3 regions of the Arthrobacter sp. BGA-UO-ETr-C19 genome follow, and region 3 is predicted to be linked to each of the others. Evidence: predicted binding sites of a transcription regulator. Region 3 holds the regulator's gene; each other region holds the start of a gene.
The links. The regulator HrcA, encoded in region 3, represses chaperone genes, less so after heat shock. The targets are predictions, from matches to a motif close to TTNGCACTCGNNNNNNNCGAGTGCNAA.
Positions count from the first base shown of each region.

Region 1: a site for HrcA is predicted at 1,408-1,434, ahead of groL (chaperonin GroEL). Genes of this name have one in related genera too.
Region 2: a site for HrcA is predicted at 1,204-1,230, ahead of AC57BR_RS22275 (FmdB family zinc ribbon protein). Genes of this name have one in related genera too.

Region 1 covers NZ_JCAQPC010000007.1:161,998-164,260, forward strand. Annotated here, with positions in the region: gene groL (chaperonin GroEL) at 1-1,229, opposite strand, end outside; gene AC57BR_RS02805 (ABC transporter substrate-binding protein) at 1,519-2,263, opposite strand, start outside.
Region 2 covers NZ_JCAQPC010000024.1:725,212-727,474, forward strand. Annotated here, with positions in the region: gene cpaB (Flp pilus assembly protein CpaB) at 1-622, opposite strand, end outside; gene AC57BR_RS22275 (FmdB family zinc ribbon protein) at 829-1,107, opposite strand; gene AC57BR_RS22280 (5-formyltetrahydrofolate cyclo-ligase) at 1,255-1,866, opposite strand; gene galU (UTP--glucose-1-phosphate uridylyltransferase GalU) at 1,955-2,263, shown strand, end outside.
Region 3 covers NZ_JCAQPC010000022.1:33,514-35,776, forward strand. Annotated here, with positions in the region: gene dnaJ (molecular chaperone DnaJ) at 1-403, opposite strand, end outside; gene hrcA (heat-inducible transcriptional repressor HrcA) at 462-1,475, opposite strand; gene AC57BR_RS15035 (DUF3097 domain-containing protein) at 1,688-2,263, shown strand, end outside.

The DNA.
Region 1 (2,263 bases), on a different contig from region 3:
ACGATGCCCTCTTCGACGGCAGCCTTCGCGTTGCGGACAGCGTCCTCGATGCGGTGCTTGCGCTCCTTGAGCTCAACCTCCGTGGCGGCACCGGCCTTGATGACTGCAACGCCGCCGGCCAGCTTGGCCAGGCGCTCCTGCAGCTTCTCGCGGTCGTAGTCGGAGTCGGAGTTTTCGATCTCGGCGCGGATCTGGGAAACGCGGCCGGCGATCTGGTCGGCGTCGCCGGCACCTTCGACGATGGTGGTCTCGTCCTTGGTCACGACAACCTTGCGTGCCTTGCCCAGGAGTTCGAGGCCGGCGGTCTCAAGCTTGAGGCCAACTTCCTCGGCGATGACCTGGCCGCCGGTGAGGATGGCGATGTCGGCAAGCTGCGCCTTGCGGCGGTCACCGAAGCCCGGAGCCTTGACGGCGACGGACTTGAAGGTGCCACGGATCTTGTTGACGATCAGGGTGGCCAGGGCCTCGCCCTCGATGTCTTCGGCGATGATCAGCAGCGGCTTGTTGGACTGCATGACCTTCTCGAGGACAGCAACCAGTTCCTTGACGTTGGAGATCTTCGAGTTGACGATCAGGATGTACGGGTCTTCGAGGACCGTTTCCTGGCGCTCGGTGTCCGTAACGAAGTACGCGGAGATGTAGCCCTTGTCGAAGCGCATGCCTTCGGTGAGCTCCAGCTCGAGGCCGAAGGTGTTGGACTCCTCGACCGTGATGACGCCTTCCTTGCCCACCTTGTCCAGGGCCTCGGCGATCAGGGCGCCGATTTCGTCGTCACCGGCGGAGATGGAAGCCGTGGCTGCGATCTCTTCCTTGGTTTCGATTTCCTTGGCGGAGTTCAGCAGTTCGGCGGTTACGGCTTCAACGGCCTTCTCGATGCCGCGCTTGAGGGACAGCGGGTCAGCGCCGGCCGCGACGTTGCGCAGGCCTTCCTTGACCAGCGCCTGGGCCAGAACGGTGGCCGTGGTGGTGCCGTCACCAGCGACGTCATCCGTCTTCTTGGCAACTTCCTTGACCAGCTCGGCGCCGATCTTCTCGTAGGGATCGTCCAGCTCGATCTCCTTGGCGATGGAAACACCATCGTTGGTGATCGTGGGGGCGCCCCACTTCTTTTCGAGGACGACGTTGCGGCCACGCGGGCCGAGGGTGACCTTGACGGCGTCGGCGAGGATGTTCAGGCCCCGCTCAAGACCGCGGCGTGCCTCTTCATCAAATGCAATGATCTTGGCCATAACGGCAATAGTCCTTTCGGGACAGTCGTTAAGAAGGAACCTCGCTGCGGTGCCCGCGACGGACGATCCTTTCCGCAGGCCTCTGTATGCCCGACGGTCCGGATCTCACCCCAACCAGGTGTTTCTTTCGCTCCGTGCGCCGCCGCCTGGGTGCTGCCGGCCTGAACCGGACGACCCATTAGCAGTCGGCACGCTGGAGTGCTAATCAATAATTAGCACTCCCCCGGGGAGAGTGCAAGCAGATGTGTCTGTTTATCCTGCGAACGGGCGGAGTATTCGCTGCCAGCGATCAGCCGGCAGCCCTGCCGGCGGCCTCGCTGCCCGTGAGCTTGGCCTTGTTGTCGGCTCCGTAGGTGAACACCATGTACTTCGCGGCAGTGACGTCTCCGTTCGCATCGAAGCGGATTGGCCCTGACTCGCCGTCGTAGTCAATGGCCTTTCCGTCCCGGATGGCGGCCAGGCAGTCCTTGTACGTCGAGCAGACGGCCCGCTGGCCGGACGGCGAGGCGGACGCCCGGCTGCCGGAAGTGCCGCCGGAAACGGAGATGAGCGTACCGGCGATGGAGGCACCGGCGTCGTCCTCTGCCGCAGCGGCGGCCAGGGCCGCGAGGTTCACGGCATCAAAGGCCTCGGCCGCGAACGTCGTGTCCTTGAGCCCCGCATCGATGGCCACGAGTTCAGCCTGGAAATGCGCCGAGGGGAAGACCCCGGGCACCAGGACGCGCGCCCCCTCCAGCGACTTCGAACCGAGAGCGGACCCGTACTGCCTGAAGGCGCCGTCGCCCAGGATGAGTTTATTGCCCGGCAGCCCGGCGTTGGTGAGCTCGGCGATGGCGCCCTGCGCACCGTCCCGGGCAATGACGACGACGGCGTCCGGCGCCGCGTCGCGGGCAGTGGCCGCGGACTTCTTCGCCTCGCCCGCCTTGAAGCCGGAGACGGTGACCGGGTCCAGCCCGCCGGCCTTGGCGGAAGCGGACACTGCTGCAGAGATGGCCTGGCCGTAGCTGCCGTCCTCGTAGACCACCGCGAGGCTC
Region 2 (2,263 bases), on a different contig from region 3:
GCCACTGGCCGCCCTGGCCCTCCTGGCCGGAGGTCCACAGGACGGGCACTGACTTGGCGAGCACCTTCGAGGCTGATGCCTGCTCATAGCCGTTGCCGCTTGTCAGGACTACGTTCACGAGTTGTCCGGGGGACACCAGCTGGATGGACGATGGGTCTGCCATCCGCAGCGGCACCGCCGCAGACCCGGGCGGCGCTCCCGCCAGCAGGCCTGGCCCCACCAGCTGCGCATCGGTGAGGAGCTGGCCCTTGCGAAGCGGCGCTGCCAGCTGCTTGCCGTCCACTCCGGAGCTGACAGCGAAAGTCCCGTCCGGCACCATGGCCGGCGGAATGCTGACGGGCCTGAGATCACTCCCGGCCAGGTTCGCTCCGGCGGGAAGGTCACGGGCAGCGGCCAGGACGCTCACGGTCTCGGCAGGGGCAGGAGTGAGCTGGTGGACGGCGATCCCCGCGGCCGCGCAGAGGAGGAGTGCCACGGCAAGACGGCGGTTACGGTTCAGCCATCCCGCGAAGCGCCGTCCGCGCGGGCGCCGGCGGGCGGGAGAACCGGGCAAAGCGTTGCCGCGGCCGGGACGAACGGCCGGGCGGGATGCCCTTGCAGGGAAAATTCCGGTAGCTGGCATGCCGCCACGCTACGGGCCATCCGTTGGCTCACGACAGGTGCGGGCAGCCGTATGTGGAAAAGGCCACCCGAGGCGCACCGGATGCCCTGCAGGTCCGAACCGACACTTCAGGCCGGGGATTGCCCGGTCGAAGCAAAAGAGTCCGGCCGGGTAATCCCGGCCGGACTCTTTTGGCTTGAAGGCGGCAGGTGGCCGCAGGAACTCGCCTAGCTCGCGGCTGCAGCTGCCGGGGCAGCGGATGGTGCAGACGAAGTGGAGGCGGCCGGGGCGGCCGGAGCGGGGGAGGGCGAGACGGTGCTTCCCTTGGAATCGCGCGAATCAGTCCGGTAGAAGCCGGAGCCCTTGAAGACCACGCCGACGCTGTTGAACTTCTTGCGCAGCGTGCCCTGGCACTCCGGGCAGGACGTCAGAGTGCTGTCGGTGAAAGACTGCACGATGTCGAAGGCATGGCTGCAATCCTTGCAGGCATAGGCATACGTGGGCACTGTAGATCCTCCTCTTGGACAAACGACAGGTCCCGTGCTGCCTGGCTTCATTTCCCGGATTCTCCTTGACGGATCACCGCGGCGGAAATGACTCCATTAGCAGTCGCAGGGCCTGAGTGCCAATTCTATCACCCCGCCCGGGCGAGGTCACGCGAGGGCTACCAGCCCGGAGGGCATGAGTACTGCCTCGACCGGGCGGTCAAAGTCTTCAGCCGGGATGGTCCGGGCGGGCAGGAGTTCGGAGTCGTAGATGATGGCAGCCTTCGGAAGGTGCAGGCCACCGGCGTTGGCTGCAGCCAGGAACTTGTCGTAATAGCCGCCGCCCTGTCCGATCCTGTTGCCGCTGCGGTCCACCGCGGTTGCCGGCATGAACATTCCGGCCGCAGTCCGCACCGTGTCCAGGCCGTGGCGCTCACCGGCGGGTTCCTGGATGGGCGCGTACCTGCTGCGGATGAACTCGCTGTCGGGGGTCCAGAAGACCCAGCTGAGCTCCCGGTCCGGTTCGCAGACCGGGAGCAGGATGCTGTGGCCGGCCTCATGCAGCGCGTGCAGCAGGGGAAGTGTTGGCGGTTCGAAATCGACGCCGAGGTAGGCGGTGAACGTGGCCGGCTTGCCCGCGGCGATAGCTTCGGCCCAGGGCAGCCCATGGGTGGCGATGCCGTCGCCGGCGATTGAGAGGTCCGTTGCTGTCATCGTGGCCCGGATCTGCCGGTGCCGCGAACGGATCCCGTCCTTCGACGGCATGGTCCCTGTTGGCATGGATGGCATCCTTTGTCGCAGCGGCAGGCGGCCGGGCCGCTGCCGGAAGCATTTACCGTATGAATGTTCCCTCGGATAGATTAGACCAGTGACTTCCACTAATTGTTCAGTCCGCAAGGCCGTAATCCCCGCTGCTGGGCTCGGCACCAGGTTCCTGCCTGCCACCAAGGCGATGCCCAAGGAGATGCTGCCGGTGGTTGACAAGCCGGCCATCCAGTACGTCGTCGAGGAGGCCGTCAAGGTGGGCCTGAGCGACGTCCTGATGATCACCGGACGCAACAAGCGCGCGCTCGAGGACCACTTCGACCGTGTCCCGGCCCTGGAAGCGACGCTGGAGGCCAAAGGCGACACCGCCAAGCTGGAATCAATCCAGGCCGCGAGCAACCTGGGTGACATC
Region 3 (2,263 bases):
CTTCCAGCTTCTTGTTGACACCGAAGACGGCGTCCCGCAGGTCGATCCGGACGCTGATGAGCGCGTCCTGGCCGCGGCGGACGCGCGACGCGGGCCCGGACGTGCCGCCGGCGCCGAAGAAGGTGTCAAAGATGTCCTGGAACGCGAAGCCCTGGCCGGCGTAGCCGCCACCGCCGAAGCCGTTGTCGGTGCCGTTCTCGTTGCCGGTGGTGTCGTAGACCCTGCGCTTCTGCGGATCGGACAGCACCTCATAGGCGTGGGTGACGGCCTTGAACCGTTCGGCTGCGTCTTCCCCGGAGTTGACGTCCGGGTGAAGCGAGCGGGCCAGCTTGCGGTAGGCCTTTTTGATCTCCTCGCCGGTGGCTTCCGGGGAGACTCCAAGAACGTCGTAGTGGCTGCTCAAAGTTCGTATCTCTTCCTGGTTGTACTGCCTGTGGTCAAAGGATGCCCGGGGCGTGCGGTCACGGGCCCAGAATCCTCGAAAGGTAGCGGGCCACCGCGCGCACGGCGGCCATGGTGGTGGGATAGTCCATCCGGGTGGGGCCAAGGATGCCCACTTTGGCACTGGCGTCGGGTCCATAGCCGGTGGCCACCACCGACGCCTCGGCCAACCCGTCGTACGGGTTTTCGCGGCCGATGCTGACAGCCACGCCGCGCGGGTCCTGCGCCATGTCGCTCAAGAGCCGCAGCATCACAACCTGCTCCTCGAGGGCTTCCAGCACAGGTCCAATGCTGAGCGGGAAGTCTACGTTGGACCGCGCCAGATTGGCCGTTCCGGCCAGGACCATCCGGTCTTCCCGGCTGTTGTGGGCGAGACCCTCCAGTCCCTTGCCGAGGGCCATGGCAACGAGGCGCTCGGCCGGCGTGCAGCCAGCCACGACGGCGGCCAGGTGCTGGGGCAGGCTGGCCACCGGCGTTCCGGCAACTCCTGTCAGGAACCGGGTGCGCAAGTTGGCGAGCGTGTCGTCCGACAGGTCCTGCCCGGCGTCGACGACACGCTGGTCCACCTTCCCGGAGTCTGCGATCAGCACGATCAGCACCTTCCGGGGCGCCAGCAGCACGAATTCGATGTGCCGGACCACGGCGCGGCTCAGGTGCGGGTACTGCACGACGGCGACCTGGTTGGTCAGCTGGGAGAGGAGCCGGGCCGTCCGGTCCAGGACGTCGTCCAGGTCCTCTGACCCTTCGAGCAGCGACTGGATGGCGCGCTTCTCTGCCGGGGACAGCGGCTTGACCGCCGAGATCTGATCAACGAACAGGCGGTAACCCTTGTCCGTGGGAATCCTGCCTGCGCTGGTGTGCGGGGCCGTAATAAGGCCCTCATCCTCCAGCGCCGCCATGTCGTTGCGGATGGTGGCGCTGGAAACGCCCAGATGGTGCCGTTCCACCAGGGCCTTGGAGCCGACAGGTTCGCGGGAATGGACATAGTCCTCCACGATGGCGCGCAGCACCTCAAGCTTCCGTGGTTCGCTCACAGTCCACCTCCTTTTGGCCATAACCGCGCCGGGCGACAATCCTGCCCGCAAACGCTGTGGTTAGCACTCGACATGCCTAAGTGCTAACAAGTCTAATATGAGTCGCCGCGTTGTTAGCATTGGTACCGCTCCGGGCGAAATTCCGGGCGCCTGTCCCCCGGCGGCATGCCCGCGGCCGGAGCGGCTCCTTCCGAGTGCAGAGCGGTGAACGAATGCAGTACCAGACCTGGGGCCCGCAGGAGATCGCAGCGCCCGCCAAGAACAGCCTGCCCGAGGTGCCGGTGGAGCGCGGCATGGTGCTCGAGGACGTCCAGTCAGGCTGGGTGGGCGCAGTGACCCGCGTGGAGAAGTCCGGCGGCATGCACCTGGTGGCGCTCGAGGACCGCCGCGGAAAGTCGCGGTCGTTCAAGCTGGGCTTCGGATTCCTCCTGGAGGGGCAGCCGATCCGCCTGATGCCCCCGGCACCCAAGGCGAAGCCCGCAGGGCAGCGCGCTGCACGGACGGCGTCGGGTTCTGTGCGGGTGGAAGGGCAGCGCGCGCAGGTAGCCAAGGCCAGCCGGATCTGGGTTGAAGGCAAGCATGACGCCGAACTCGTGGAAAAAGTCTGGGGCGACGACCTCCGGGTGGAGGGCATCGTCGTCGAACCCCTCCATGGCATCGATGACCTGGCAGCGGCCGTTGCCTCCTTCCGCCCGGGTCCCGGCCGCCGGCTGGGAGTTCTGGTGGACCACCTGGTCCCTGATTCCAAGGAGTCCAGGATCGCCGACGCCGTCATGGCGTCCCCCGGC